2 regions of the Dongia sp. genome follow, and region 2 is predicted to be linked to the other one. Evidence: predicted binding sites of a transcription regulator. Region 2 holds the regulator's gene; the other holds the start of a gene.
The links. Region 2 encodes LexA, which represses DNA repair genes until DNA is damaged. Its sites were predicted from a motif close to ATGTTCTANTTTGGTTC; they were not measured.

Region 1 (7,776 bases), on a different contig from region 2:
ACGGCGCGCCGACCCTGGCGCAATTGCAGGCCAGCCTGCCGACCAAGGCCATCGCGGATGCCGCCAATGCCGAGACGACCGCCGACGCGGTCGGCGCCGAGCCGGGCTGGTCGGAGCGGTTGATCAATCGTCTGTCGGAAGCGGTGACGGTGCGGCCGGTCGGCGAGAATGCCGAGGGTGACGGGCCGCTGGCGCATCTCGCGCGGGGCGAGGCCAAGCTCAAGGCCGGCGATCTCGCCGCTGCCGCTGCCGAGATCGGCGCGCTGCAGGGCAAGGCGGCGGATGCCGCCGCCGCCTGGCTGAACGGCGCCAAGGCCCGGCTGGCGCAGGATCAGGCGAGCAACGCGCTCGACCAGACCGCGACGGCTTTGCTGGCACCTGCATCCGGACCGGAACAGTGAGCGCGCCCTCAGCATGACCCTCGGCCGCACTGTCTGGTTCTTCGTCAAGATCGCCATCGTCGTGGCCGCCGCCGTCTGGCTGGCGGACCGGCCGGGCCATGTCTCGATCGAATGGCTCGGCTACAACATCGACCTCGCGGTCGGCACCGCGCTGGCGCTGCTGGTCGTCTTCATCCTGGTTCTTTATCTGCTCTGGCGGCTCTGGCATATCGTCACCCATGCGCCGACCGGCTTCGCGCTGTTCCGCCGCAACCGGCGCCAGGCCAAGGGCTTCAAGGCGCTGACCCGCGGCCTGGTCGCGGTCGCGGCCGGCGACGCCGCGGAGGCGAAGCGGCTGTCGCGGACCGCGCATGGCCTACTGGATCATTCGCCGCTGACCCTGCTTCTGGCAGCGCAGGCCGCACAGATGGAAGGCGACGAGCATGCCGCCGCGCGCTATTTCGAGGCGCTGTCGAAGAATCCCGAGGCGGCGCTGCTGGGCCTGCGCGGGCTGACCACGGCGGCCTTGAAGCGCGGTGACGAGACCGCGGCGCTGACCCATGCGGAAGCCGCGCTGCAATCGCATCCCCATGCCGACTGGGCGGCGGAGACGGCGCATCGCCTGCAGGTCAAGCACGGCAAACCGGCGGAAGAGAGCCTGAAGGCGCTGGTGCGCGCCGGCGTCATGACCGCGAAGGAAGGCCAGCATCGCCGCGCCGTGCTGCTGGCCGAGCGCGCACGGCTGCATCTACTGCCGGAGACGACCGATGCCGATCACGACGCCGGGCTGCGCTCGGCCCGGGAAGCGCTCAAGCTCGACAGCGCGCTGGTTCCGGCGCGGCTGATCCTGGCCAACCTGCTGCTGCGCATGAGCAAGAAGCGCGAGGCGCTGAAGCTGATCGAGCAGGACTGGGATTCCAACCCGCATCCGCTGCTGGCCCGCGCCTATATCGAGGCCGAGCCCGGCGAGCGTCCCGCCGAGCGCATGAAGCGGCTGGAACGACTGCAGCGACAGAACCCGAATCATGTCGAGACCCATCGCGCGCTCGGCATGGCGGCGCTGGCCGCCGGGCTCTGGGGCGATGCGCGGCGGCACCTGGAGAAGCTGGTGGCGGCCGAGCGTGCCGGCGATGGACTGAGCTACGGCACCTGCCGTGCCATGGCGGCGCTGGAAGAAGGCGAGCGGCCGGATCCCCGCAACACCCAGGCGGCGGTCCGGCAATGGCTGGATGCGGCGGCCGAGGCGCAGCCGGACCCCGCCTGGATCTGCTCGGTCTGCGGGCATCCCGGCGAGGCCGGTCCCGCTTCCGGCCATTGGCAGGCGGTCTGCCCGCATTGCTCCGGCATCGACAGCTTCCGCTGGCAGCGCCCGGTCCTGCCCAGCGCCAATATCCTGCTGGTCCCGGCCCCGGCTGCGGCGCCGGCCGAGCCCGCCCCGGAACCGACGCTGCCCGAAGTCGCGGCGCCGCTGCCGGCCCCGGAAGCCTCGATTCCGGCACAGAAATCCGCACCGGAAACCGCCCCGGCCGGGCTCGAAAAACGGCTGGAAACCCAACTGGCTCCGTCGGTTGACGCCGCCCGGTTGATCAACTAGCTTCCGGCCGCGCCGCCGGGAATTGCCCGGGTGGCCGCTCCTGGAGTGCCGTAGTAGCTCAGTGGTAGAGCATCCGCTTCGTAAGCGGGCGGTCGGGGGTTCAAATCCCTCCTACGGCACCACTTCCCATCCGCCGGCTAATACATCGCCTTGATGGCGGCGAGCTCGGTTTCGAGCTGCCGGACGTCATCCCGTTGCAGGGCGCGCTCGAGCGCCGGCAGGTTCGCGGCAATCAGGGCGCCGGTGATTGCAAAGAATCGATCCGCGTCGGTCTCGGGCGTCGGCTTGCCCGTGGCCCCGAGCAGCGCCGCGGCGCAGGCGATGGCGAGGATGGCGACATTCGGATCCCTGGTGGCGCTCAACACGGATTTCGGGTCGATCGCACCGGCTTCGGCAATCGGCGCGGCGCGGACCAGGGCGATCAGCGCGCCGGTCATCAAAGCGGCGTCCGCTTGCTCCGCGGCGCCGAGCATACGGCGCGCGGCATCGATCCGGTTTTCCAGCACCAGGAAGGGCGGCTTGCTGTAACGCTGCAGCAGCTGAAGCGCCGCCCGGCGGAAATAGGCATTGAACACCGCATTGGCGGTGAAGCTGTGGCCCGAAGTCGCGGCGGCGAGATCGCGCATCAGGCTGCGGTCGAAGGGCGACGGGTGGATGTCCCGCGGCAGGAGCACCGTCGCCGCGTCGCGCGACGTGGCCATCACCTTCTCGGCGAGCCGCGCGTTCTGGGCGATGAAGCCGGTGATCAGCGCGGTCGGCGCGTCGGTCGGCAACAGCCAGGCGGCGCGCTTGGCGACTTCGCCGGGCGCGGCGGGATCGTCGGCGGAAGCGAGCTCCTGCACCAGATAATGCGCTGTCCTCAAACCGTCACGCGCGCTGGCCGCGACACTGACCGCATGGGCGCCGAGGGAGAGGGGAATCCGTGGCAAAAAGGTCATGGCCCCGATTCATCCCGGGCCGGCGCGCATTGTCAAGACGCGGCAGGCCGCTAAGATGGCGGAAGAACACGTGGGAGGAACCATGCTGACTCCAGTGCAGCCGGAGATGGGCAAAGCGGCCGGTCTCGCCGAACGCGCCCTGCGCTTCCGCACCATCGCCGCCGCCTTCCACCGCAATGCCGCGCTGCTCTTCGGCGGCAGTGCGTTCCGCTTCGAGATCGACGACGAGGCCCTGGCGCGGGCGTTCAGCGCATGGCGGCGCAGCTTCGACGCGGTCAAGGACCAGGTCGAGACCGACCGGCGCGATCTGCTGATCTTCTCCGGCGGGCTGCTGCTGAAGGAGCTGTTCCGGCATTCTCCGATCGCGATCCGGCATCGCGGCGTCGCGGTCCTGAAGAGTTTCCCGCAAGCGATGACCGCCTGGCCGGAGGGCTATGTCTATGCAAGCACCTGCCTCGCGATGACCGCGGCGGTGATCGAGCAGGAAGGGCTGGCACCACTCGCGCCCGACACCGAAGAGGATCGGTTCTGGACCTCCTTCCGCGAGAACGTGAAGGAAGATGCGACCACGGCGATCGGCTTCTTCGATCTGCTGTGCGGCGTCACGCCGAACTGGGAGCTGCCTTTGCAGCGGCGCGTTCCGGTTCCAGGCTGACCAGATCCCTCTCCCAGCCGAACACGCTGCGGCCGCCGAGCATCGGCGACCGCGCGCGCTCGTTCGCGATGAAGGAATCGACGCTCGGGCCTGAGACCAATCCCTCAAGTTTGCGCGCTTGATCGTCGAGCCGCTGCAGGGCGCCGAGTTCTTCGTCGCGGCCGAGCTTGGCCCGCTGCACCGCGTTCTTCAGGATCCGCAGAGTCTCGTCATAGACCTTGAGCGGCACCGGATAGGGATGTCGGTCCTTGCCGCCATGGGCGAGGCTGAAACGCGCCGGATCGGCGAAACGGCAGGGCGCGCCATGCACCACTTCGGCGACCATGGCCAATGCCTGCACCGTCCGTGCGCCGACGCCGGGCGTGAGCAGCAATTGCGGGAAATCCGTCGGGCCGCGATCCGCCGCGGCAGCCAAGGTCGCGTGCAGGCGGCGGCCGATGATGTCTTCGGCGCGCACGTCGTGATGCGCGGGCATGACCAGGTAGGGCAGCTGGCCCTGCGCCGGCGTCCGGCCTTCGAGCTTGGCGATCTCGAGGGCGATCTTGTCGGGGCCGAGATCGGCCAGCATGTCGACCTGAGCCGTGCGCGAAGCGGCGGCGCGGTGGTCGGCAAGGTTCACGATAGCGCCCTGGCTGCGGCCCTCGATCGCCGCATGCGGGTCATCGACGAAGCTGGTCAGCCCCTCCGAGAGCCAGTGGTAGCGCCGCGCGAGGTGCGTGCCGCCGTTCATGCCCTGCTGCACCACGGTCCATTGTCCGTCGGCCGCCAGCACGAAGCCGTGCAGATAGAGGTCGAAGCCGTCCTGAAGCGCCGCGCTGTCGATCTTGGCGACCAGACGGCTGGTGCGGGCGAGCGCGGCACCATCGACGCCGATCCGCATGCCGATCGCGGTCAGCTCCTGGGGCGTGCTGCGGGAATGGCTGCCGCGGCCGCCGCAGACATAGAGGCCAAGCTCGTTCTGCCGCGGAGCGAGGCCGCGTTTCAGCGCGCCGATGACGCTGGTGGTAATGCCGGAGGAATGCCAGTCCATCCCCATGACTGTGCCGAAGGACTGGAACCAGAAGGGATTGGCCAGCCGCCGCAGGAACTCGGTCCGGCCGTAATGCAGGATGATCGCCTCGGCGATGACGGTGCCGAGCTTGGCCATCCGCGCCGCCAGCCAGGGCGGAACGCGGCCATTGTGCAACGGGAGATCGGCGATGCCGGCGCGTCGGGCCATGGTCCGATCCTAGGCCAGGAACATAAATAGAACAAGCAAAAGCCTTCCGGCCTTGCCGAGGATTGAGCGACACTCGCGCCCGATCAGCGATTCGGTGGGAGAAGAAGCGTGAGCATTGCACCCTTCGGCGAGGCCGACGGCAAACAAGTCCAGGAAATCCGGTTGAAGTCCGCCGCCGGTGCGGAAGCTTCGATCATCAGCTTCGGCGCGAGTTTGCGCGACTTCGTGGTGCCGCTGGCCAATGGGCAGAAGCGGCGCGTGGTGCTGGGCTACGAGACGCTGGACGGTTACCGGACCGGCCATGCCTCGATCGGCGCGACCTGCGGCCGGGTCGGCAACCGCATCGCCAACGGGCACTTCACCCTGGCCGGCAAGTCTCACCAGCTCGCCAAGAACGAGAACGGCAAGACGCATCTCCATGGCGGCAATGTCGGCTATGCGAAGAGGGTCTGGGACGTCGCCGATCACAACGAGAGCAGCGTCACCTTCCGCCTGCATTCGCCGGCGGGCGAGGAGAACTATCCCGGCAACCTGGAGGTCTTCTGCATCTATCGCCTGCTGGAGCCGGCAACCATCCGGGTCGAGATGACCGCGACCACCGACGCGCCGACCCTGGTCAACATGGTGAACCACTCCTACTTCACCCTGGCGGAGAATGCGGAGATCTGGGACCACAAGATGCAGGTCGCCTCGGGGTTCATCACCGCGCTCGACCCCGATCTCATCCCGACCGGGGAGATCGTGAGCGTCACCGATACGCCCTACGACTTCCGCAAGCTGCGGCCGATCCGGCATGGGCAGGGCAAGCCCTTCGATTACGATATCAACTTCGTGCTCGACACCTTGCCGCCGGTCGGTGAGAGCGGCGATGTCGCGGTCAAGGTGGTGTCGCCGACCGGCGACCTGACCCTGGAATGCGCGACCAACGAGCCGGGTATGCAGCTCTATACCGGGGCGGTGGTGCGGCATACCGCGCCGGGCGTTGCCGGGCAGAAGCATTTCCCGCATGCCGGCTTCTGCCTGGAGGCGCAGCGCTTCCCCGACGCGATCCACAACCGGCATTTCGCGCAGGCCACCTTGCTGCCCGGCGAGGTCTATCGCCAGGTGACGGAATACCGCTTCAGGTAGCTCGCCTTCGATGCTGATCACCTGGTATCCACCGCCGCTGCCGGGCCTCGGTCGCGACGCGCCCGGCAGCGCCAATGGCTATCTCCGGCGGCAATGGCTCCGCGGCGCCTGGCGGCGCGGCACTTGGGTAGACCGGCTGAGCTTCGTCGCCGCGATCATTCTCTGGTGGCCGAGCACGATCCTGCATGCGGCCTATCTGGCGCTCCGATTGGGAACCAGCCGTGCCAAGACCAGCGGCAAGTCACCGTTCCGGCAGTTCCTGGAGCAGATCGCGGTGGCGGCGCAATGGATGGTGCCGCCGCTCTGGTACTACACCTTCGAGTTCCACGACGATGAACGCCGGGCCCATGCCGGGGATTACTTGCAGCGGGTCCAGGTGAAGCCCTTCATCTATCGCTGGCTGGTCGACCGCAAGCAGCGCCGGGACAAGAACGTGCCCTTCGCCAGCAAGGTCCATTTCTCCAAGCTCTGCCGCGAGCGCGGCTTGCGCGCCGGCACTGTGATCGCGATCGTGGGGCCGAAACATATCGACTTCACCGACCCGGCGATGACCGCTTTTCCGCCGCGCGATCTCTTCGTGAAGATCAAGCTCGGCCGCGGCGGCCGCGGCGCGGAAAGATGGAACTATGCCGCCGGCACCTACCGCGACGGCGAAGGCCGCAGCCTCAGCGCCGCCGAGCTTGGCGAGCATCTGAAGCGGCGCGCCAAGCTGGAAAAGCGGGTGGTCGAATATTGCCTCACCAATCACAGCGACCTCGCCGATCTGACGACCGGAGCGCTGGCGACCGCGCGGATCCTGACGCTGCGTAACGAGAACGGCGGCATCGAGGCGACCCATGCGGTCTTCCGCATGCCGCAGCGACCGGGCGCGCTGGTGGACAATATCCACGCCGGCGGCATCGCCGCGGCGGTCGAGCTCGCGACGGGAAAGCTCGGCCGCGCCACCGATCTCGGAGTCAGCACCGATTCCGCCTGGCACGCGCGGCATCCGGCCACGGGTGCGGCGATCGAGGGCCGCGTCCTGCCGCACTGGCCCGAGGCGCTGGACCTGGTGAAACGGGCCCATGATCTGATCGGCGACCGGGTGGTGGTCGGCTGGGACGTCGCGATCCTGGAGGACGGGCCCTGCCTGATCGAGGGCAACGGCAAGCCGGATGTAGACCTGATGCAGCGCCCGCACCGTGCCGGGCTCGGCAATTCACGCTTCGGCGCGCTGCTCCGCCATCACCTTGAGAAGGCGCTGGCCGGCGACGCCAGCAACGGGCGCCGGCCCGATCAGTTCGGGACCTTCAATCGTTAGAAGTCCCAGCTGCGGTCGAGCCAGTAGTCGATCTTCCGCCCGCGGCCGATGTTGAATATCTTCGCGAGCTTGCGGGTCAACCGGCCGAGCCAGTCGTTGCGCTGCATCAGGGTCGGCGTCGGCTTCTTGCTGACGACCAGGGCGATCAGCTCATCGCGCTCGGCGGTGTTCAGCAAGTTCCGCTCCTGCATGGTCTCGATGAACCAGAGCGCCTCGTCGAGGCAGCGGTGCAGGATCAGGATCAGCAGGTATTTAAGGCACCAGGCGCGGTCGCCGCGGGCCAGCACCTCTTCCGCCGGGCGGAAGTAGAGCGCGTCGCCGGCAACCAGGCGGCAGGAGATGTCGCGGCGGTTGCGCGAGATGTTGAGATACTTCCGCAGATACCCATTCTCGAGCTCGTCCCGGATCCGGTAGCGCCGGTCGGGCAGCAGGTCGAACAGCTCGAAGCCGCGACCCTTCATGAAGGCGTCGATCTCGCCGAACAGCGGCTGGCCGATATAGTATTCGATGAACTCGACCTCAACCTGCAGCGCCAGCAGGTCCGACCAATGCTTCTCGGACA
Region 2 (7,776 bases):
ATGCCGCCTCCAACGCCCAGGCGATCCGCGGCCTGTTCGAAGGCGTGCAGGGTCCCTATCGCGACATCGTGCTGCTGAATACTGCCGCGGCTCTGGTGATCGCCGAGCGCGCTTCCGACATGCCGGCCGGCATCCAGCTCGCCGCCGACGCCCTCGACACCGGCAAAGCGAAGGCGACCCTCGCCGCTCTCGTCGCCGTCACCAATTCGAGCAAATCATGAGCGACGTCCTGGCGAAGATCTGCGCCGATAAGCGCGAGCATATCGCCGCGCGCAAACGCGCCGTCTCCCCATCCGAGATCATCGCTTCGGCCGAGGGCCGCAACCGCATCGACCCGCCGCGCGGCTTCGCCAAGCGCTTGGAGCAGGTCGTCGGCGCCGGCAAGTTCGGCCTCATCGCCGAGATCAAGCGCGCCTCGCCCTCGAAGGGCCTGATCCGCGCCGATTTCGACCCGCCGGCTCTGGCGCGTGCGTACAGGGATGGTGGTGCGACCTGCATCAGCGTGCTGACCGATTTCCCCTATTTCCAAGGCGAGGACGGCTTCCTCACTGCGGTGCGCGCGACCGTCGATCTGCCGCTGCTGCGTAAGGATTTCATGCTGGATCCCTATCAGATCTACGAATCCCGCGCGCTCGGCGCCGATTGCATCCTGCTGATCATGGCCGCGCTCGAAGACGTCCAGGCCGCCGAGCTGGCGGCGCTGGCCGACGATCTCGGCATGGACGTGCTGGTCGAGGTGCACGACGCCGCCGAGCTCGACCGCGCGCTCAAGCTCGACGCGAAGCTCTTCGGCATCAACAACCGCAATCTCAAGACGCTCACCGTCGATCTCGCCGTCACCGAGCAGCTGGCGCCCCGCGTCCCCCGCGACCGCATCCTGGTCGCCGAGAGCGGCCTCAACGTCACCGCCGATCTCGAGCGCATGCACCGCGTCGGCGCCTCGGCCTTCCTGGTCGGCGAGAGTCTCATGCGCCAGCCCGACGTCGCGGCCGCCACGCGCACGCTGCTGGGCGGGCGGGCGCCGCAGCTGGCTGTGGCTTGATCGGTTGGATGTGGAACCGTCTCTCGCCTCAGCCATCAAGAGTCCCCTCCCCCAAGATGGGGGAGGGCTAGGGAGGGGGTTGACCTCTCCGCGTGATGAATCCTTCAGAGTAACTCCATGACCCGCCTCACCCATTTCGACGCCGAGGGCAACGCCCGGATGGTCGACGTCTCCGAGAAATCGGAGACCGAGCGCGTCGCAGTCGCCAAGGGCGCCGTCGTCATGGCGCCGGAGACCCTGGCGCTGATCCGCGATGGCCACGTCAAGAAGGGCGATGTGCTCACGGTCGCCCAGCTCGCCGGCATCATGGGCGCCAAGCGCACGCCCGATCTCATCCCGCTCTGCCACCCGCTTTCGCTCTCCTCGGTGAACGTCGAGCTCTCGATCGACGCGGCGCAATCCGCCGTCGCGATCGAAGCCACCTGCAAGCTCAAGGGCCGCACCGGCGTCGAGATGGAAGCGCTGACCGCCGTCTCGGTCGCGGCGCTCACGGTCTACGACATGGTGAAGGCGGTCGATAAGACCATGCGCATCACCGAGATCCGCCTGACCCACAAGAGCGGCGGCAAGTCCGGCACCTTCGAGGCCGACTGATGCTTTCGGTGAAGGAAGCGACCGACCGGATTCTCGCCGCCTTCGCACCGCTCGGCCCCGAAGTCGTGGCCCTGGACCAGGCCGTCGGTCGCGTTCTCGCACAGCCGGTGACGGCACGCCTCGCGCATCCGCCGCAGGCTGTCTCCGCGATGGATGGATACGCCGTCCGCAGCGCCGACGTGCAGCAGCTACCCCTGCGCCTCAAGATCGTGGCATCGATCGCCGCCGGCACCTTGCCCGAACGTGCGATCGGCGCCGGCGAAGCCGCGCGCATCTTCACCGGTGCCGCCTTGCCGCAGGGCGCGGACGCCATCGTCATCCAGGAGAATACCGAGAAGGACGGCGACCACGTCCGCATCGTCGATGGCGGCGCCGCGATCCAGGGCAAACATATCCGCACCGCCGGCAACGACTTCGCCGAGGGCCAGCTCGGCATTCCCGCCGGCAGCCGCCTGACACCGTCGGATATCGGCCTCGCTGCGGCGATGAACTGGCCCTGGCTCACCGTCGCGCGCAAGCCCCGGGTCGCCATCATCTCCACCGGCAACGAGCTGGTGCAGCCCGGTGAGACCCTGAAGCCCGGCCAGATCATCGCCTCCAACGGCTTCGCCCTCGCCGCCTTTGTCACGCAATGCGGCGGCGAGGCGATCAATCTCGGCATCGCCCGCGACGAGGAATCCGCGCTCGCCGACCTGATCGACCGCGCCGCCGGCGCCGACCTGCTGCTGACCAGCGGCGGCGCCTCCGTCGGCGAGCATGATCTGGTGCAGAGCGTGCTCAGGGCCAAGGGCATGGCGCTCGACTTCTGGAAGATCGCCATGCGGCCGGGCAAGCCGCTGATGTTCGGCACGCTCGGAACCGCGGCGGGGGCTCTGAAGGTGATCGGCCTCCCCGGGAACCCGGTCTCCGCCATCGTGACCTCGACCCTGTTCGTCGGACCGGCCATCGCCCGCATGCTGGGTGTAACCGAGCTAGGCCCACATATCGTGAAAGCAAGGCTGGCGATCGATCTCCCCGCCAACGACCAGCGCCAGGACTACCTGCGCTCCTCGGTCATCGAGGACGAGAGAGGCTTCGTAGCCACCCCCTTCGGCAAGCAGGACAGCGCCATGCTCTCGGCGCTCTCCAAGTCCGGCGGCCTGGTGATCCGCCCGCCGAATTCCCCCGCCATCAAGGCCGGCACCGAAGTCGAGATGGTCCGGCTCGGTTAGTGCGCGTTCGGATGTCTCCTGACAATTCCTGTCGGGAAGTCGAGACTCGCTTGACTTTTCCACATGAACCAAACTAGAACATGGGCACAGTTTTTGCTTTGTTCCGCGTCGACACCAGCAGTGGCAGGTGCCGACTCGCCCCGAAGAGCGGGCGGCGGAACCGGAGAAAGGACAAGGCCATGCTGACCAGGAAGCAACGCGAGCTGCTGCAGTTCATTCAGGAACGTCTCGGCGATACCGGAATCTCCCCGTCCTTTGATGAGATGAAGGACGCCTTGGGATTGAAGTCCAAGTCCGGCGTGCATCGCCTGATCACCGGTCTGGAAGAGCGCGGCTTCATCCGCCGCCTGCCGCACCGGGCGCGCGCCCTGGAAGTCACCCGGCTCTCCGACGACCAGATGGGCCAGGCCAAAGGTGCTGCTGCCGCTGCCGCGGGATCCGACGCCGGGCGGCGCGGCTTTTCCGCCAATGTCATCCGCGGCGATTTCACGCCGAGCCTGCCCGGCGCCATGGTCGCCCAGGCGGCGGAGACGGTGCAGCTGCCGCTCTACGGCAAGATCGCGGCCGGCACGCCGATCGAGGCTTTGCGTGACAACAGCAACGCGGTCGACATTCCGGCCAGCATGCTGGGCCGCGGCGAGCATTACGCGCTCACCGTCGAAGGCGATTCAATGATCGAGGCCGGCATCCATGACGGCGACACCGTGCTGATCGAGCGCTGCGAGAATGCCGAGAACGGCACCATCGTCGTCGCGCTGATCGACAACAACGAGGTCACCTTGAAGCGGCTGCGCCGCAAGGGCGATTCGATTGCGCTCGAACCCGCCAACCAGGCCCACAAGACCCGCATCTTCGGCCCCGACCGGGTGAAGCTGCAGGGCAAGCTGATCGGCTTGATGCGGAAGTACTAGAGGCCGGGGCGAAGGTTCGCTGCCGGAACCTTTACAGGGCCTTTACGTGGCGCGGGAATAGATTGGGTCGGGCCTAAGGGTTTTCGTTTTCCGGTCAACGACTTAGGCGAGTTTGGCGGGGCGCCCCCGTAAAGGTTCGCGATCAGTCAGCGTCGCCCACTCTTTCAGGCAGCGTTTCGACGTCGTCTTCACCCGTCTGATCCGGGTCTCCGACCAGGCGGTCGTCTCGAATGCCTTGGCGCATCCGGTCCAGCACCCAGGGCCGGTCGCCGAGTGTCGCGGCGACGCTCTGGATGCGGAAGCGTCCGTCCGGCCCGATCCACACGGCGTGCGCGCCGCCGCGCCAGAGATCGAAGCGATCGATCGTGATCGGCTTCCGGCAACCGCGGCGGATCGGCACCGCGCTGATCACGAGGTCGGCCTGCGCACAGTCTTCGCCCAGGCCTTCGCCGTTGAACGTGAGGGCGACCGTTCGCGCGTTTCGCCGATAGATGCAGCCCTGCGGGTCACAGGAGAGATCCGGGATGGCGTTTTCGTCACCTTCGAAGCGCACCGCTTCGAGCTGCCCGTTCCGCCGCAGCCAGGTCTCGGCGGCGAGCTTGCTGGCGCGCAGCGAGTTCAGTTGATAGTGCCCCTGCCCGTCCTTGATCGCCAGCAGCTTGGCGTCGCCGCCCACCAGCACGTCCGGCGTGGTGACGAAGAGCAGGCTGGCGAGGCCTGCGAGCACCGGCGCCAGGCCGAGCCCGCGCCAGCGGCTCCGCAGCAGGCAGATCAGGATCATGCCGAGCGCGATCGCCATCATCGCGGCGGACGGCATCGCCGGCGTGATCAGGTTGGCATAGGGCCAGGCGGAGACGGTATGGGCGACCCACAGGATGCCGTCGCAGCCGCGCGCCGCGAGATGCCAGAACGGCGCGTCGAGGCCGAACGGCATCAGCAGCAGCGCGATCATCTCCATCGGCATCACCCAGAAGCCGGTCAGCGGCACCGCAACCAAATTGGCGACCACGCCGTAGGTGCTCAGCCGGTCGAAGTGATACATCGCAAACGGCGCCGTCATCAGCGATGCGACCACACTGGTCAGCATCGTGGTGGCCAGCCAGAATCCGGCGCCGCGCAAGGTATCGGCGACGCGGCCGAACCAGTCGGTCTCCAGCGCCCGGCCGCCGCGCCATTGTGCGATCCGGGTCCGCAACGCCTCGAACACCGCAATCAGCCCCAGGACTGCAAAGAACGACATCTGGAAGCTGGCGCCGACCAGCGCTTCGGGCGCCAGCAGCAGCACGCCGATCGCCGCCCAGGCGACCATCCGGAAGGAAAAGGGCGAGCGATCCATCAGCACGCCGATGAAGACGATGGCGATCATGATGAAGGAACGCTGCGTCGGCACCGTCGCGCCGGCGAGCAGCGCATAGAATCCGGCGGCGCCGATCGCCGCCGCCGCCGACCATTTCTTGATCGGAAAGTTGAGGGCGAGCGCTGGGATGAGCGCCAGCAGCGAACGCAGGCCGACGAAGAACAGACCCGCCGCCATGCCGATATGCAACCCGGAGATCGACAGCAGATGCGCCAGGCCGGAGGTGCGCATCGCCTCGGTATCGGCCTTGGTCAGCGCGGTCTGGTCGCCGACGGTGAGCGCGCGGGTCATGGCGCCGGCGGCCTCCGGCTCCAGGCTGGCGATGCGCTGGCCGATGGTCGCGCGCAGCCGGCCGATCCAGAGTCCCAGCCGTGCGCGCCAGGTCTCCTCGCCCAGCGGCGGCAGGACGCGCGCCGCACCCAGCGCAAATCCGGATGCGCCCTCGCCCTCGAAAAACGCCCGCCGGCGGAAGTCGAAAGCGCCCGGAGCCAAGGGCGGCGACGGCGGCGTGAGATTGGCCAGCAGATCGACCCGGTCGCCGAGCTTCAACGTGGCGGCGTCCTTGTTCACCCTGATCTTGATCTGCAGCGGCGTCGCTTCGGCCGGGAGTTCCGCGATCGCGACCCGGTCCAGCACAACCCGGGCGGCATTCGGGAAGGGCTCGATCTCGGCGATGCGGCCGGTGACATGGGCGTAGCGGATCGGGTCCTGCAGCTGCGGTGCCGCCACCAGGGCGGTGCGAAACTGGGCGACCCCGAAGCCGATCGAGCCCGCCGCCAGCGCCAGGATGAGAAGTGCCGCCGTCGGATTCCGCCGCAGCAGGACCGCCAGCACCAGCCCGCCAACCGCGAGGCTCGCGCCCAGCCAAAGCGGCGGCTCCTGGGGCAGCGCGAAATAGACCGCGATCCCGAGGCCGAGCGCGACCGCCAGCCAGCCCGGCCAGTTCGGCCGCTCCTCGGCGAGGAAGGCCTCGCCACGGTCCCGGATCGCCCCCAAATCCACGCAGCCCCGTCCTCATCCCCTGAACGGCCAAGGCCCGTGCCTTGCCAATTTTGGGGGCGTATGTGTTAGACCTGTCTCCCGTCCCCGATATCACCACGAATTTATCCGGATTTCTGCAATCATGAGTGTCGTCACCCGTTTCGCCCCCTCGCCGACCGGCTACCTGCATATCGGCGGGGCCAGGACCGCCCTCTTCAACTGGCTCTACGCCCGGCACAACGGCGGCAAGTTCCTGCTCCGCATCGAGGACACCGACCGGGTGCGTTCGACCGAGGATGCGATCCACGCGATCATCGCCGGGATGAAGTGGCTCGAACTCGACTGGGACGGCGAGGTCGTCATGCAGTTCGCGCGGCAGGCCCGCCATGCCGAGATCGCCGACCAGCTCTTGGCCGAGGGCAAGGCCTATCGCTGCTACTGCTCGGTCGAGGAACTCGAGGAGATGCGCAAGACCGCGATGACCTTGGGCAAGCCGATGCGCTACGACGGCCGCTGGCGCGACCGTGACCCGAGCGACGCGCCGGCCGGCGTGAAACCCGTCATCCGCATCAAGGCGCCGCAGACCGGCCGGACCGTGGTCAAGGACCAGGTCCAGGGCGAGGTCGAGGTCGGCAACGAGCAGCTCGACGACATGGTGCTCTTGCGCAGCGACGGCACGCCGACCTACATGCTTTCGGTCGTGGTCGATGACCATGACATGGGCATCACCCATGTGATCCGCGGCGACGACCATCTGACCAATACCTTCCGCCAGGTCATGATCTACGACGCGATGGGCTGGGAGCATCCTTCGTTCTCGCACATCCCGCTGATCCACGGCCCGGACGGCGCCAAGCTCTCGAAGCGCCATGGCGCGCTGGCGGTCGATGCCTATCGCGAGATGGGCTACCTGCCGGAGGCGTTGCGCAATTACCTGCTGCGCCTCGGCTGGTCGCATGGCGACGATGAGATCATCTCGACCGCGCAGGCAGTCGAATGGTTCGACCTGCCGCAGGTCGGGCGCTCGGCCTCGCGCTTCGACTACACCAAGCTCGACAACCTCAACGGCCATTACATCCGCGAAGCGGACGACGCGCGGCTGGCTCAGGACGTCGCCGAGCGGCTCGGCGTAACCGATGCCGCCGCGATCGACCGCGTCCGCCGCGGCATGCCGGGCCTGAAGGCGCGGGCGAAGACCTTGAAGGAGCTGGCCGAGAACGCGCAGCTCTACGTGACGGCCCGCCCGGTCCAGATCACCGACAAGGCCGCCGCCCTGCTCACCCCCGAGGCCAAGGCTCTGCTCGGCAAGGTCAGCCAGGCCCTGGAATCCGATACCGCCTGGACCGCCGCTTCCCTGGAAGCCGCGGTGCGCCAATTCTCGGAGCAGGAAAAGGTGAAGCTGGGCCAGATCGCGCAGCCCCTGCGGGCCGCCCTGACCGGCTCGACGACTTCGCCCGGAATCTTCGAAGTCATGGAAATCCTTGGCCGATCCGAATGCCTGGGGCGCCTCGGCGACGTCAGGTAGAGGGTCATCCTAAAGGTGGCTTTTCGGCCGCCGGAGTCATGGACCCTTAACCATCCTTCTGTTAGCGTGTGGCCAGTTTGCGGCGGTGCAACATCGCCGATCCAGCCCCCAGCCGATGCCCCGCGCCCCAGAACGCGCGGGACCACAACGAGGTG

Region 1: the regulator LexA is predicted to act here: its motif matches at 4,805-4,821, upstream of ACH2CY_RS23290 (DUF763 domain-containing protein).

Annotation. Positions count from the first base shown of each region.
Region 1 covers NZ_JAYRKD010000030.1:12,530-20,305, forward strand. The annotation lists gene ACH2CY_RS23265 (uroporphyrinogen-III synthase) at 1-401, shown strand, start outside; gene ACH2CY_RS23270 (heme biosynthesis protein HemY) at 415-1,974, shown strand; tRNA gene ACH2CY_RS23275 (tRNA-Thr) at 2,022-2,096, shown strand; gene ACH2CY_RS23280 (hypothetical protein) at 2,112-2,912, opposite strand; gene ACH2CY_RS23285 (hypothetical protein) at 2,995-3,567, shown strand; gene ACH2CY_RS23290 (DUF763 domain-containing protein) at 3,515-4,786, opposite strand; gene ACH2CY_RS23295 (aldose epimerase family protein) at 4,895-5,914, shown strand; gene ACH2CY_RS23300 (sugar-transfer associated ATP-grasp domain-containing protein) at 5,925-7,214, shown strand; gene ACH2CY_RS23305 (FkbM family methyltransferase) at 7,211-7,776, opposite strand, start outside.
Region 2 covers NZ_JAYRKD010000025.1:62,970-70,745, reverse strand. The annotation lists gene trpD (anthranilate phosphoribosyltransferase) at 1-221, shown strand, start outside; gene trpC (indole-3-glycerol phosphate synthase TrpC) at 218-1,042, shown strand; gene moaC (cyclic pyranopterin monophosphate synthase MoaC) at 1,160-1,636, shown strand; gene glp (gephyrin-like molybdotransferase Glp) at 1,636-2,847, shown strand; gene lexA (transcriptional repressor LexA) at 3,027-3,758, shown strand; gene ACH2CY_RS21575 (ComEC/Rec2 family competence protein) at 3,901-6,117, opposite strand; gene gltX (glutamate--tRNA ligase) at 6,239-7,621, shown strand.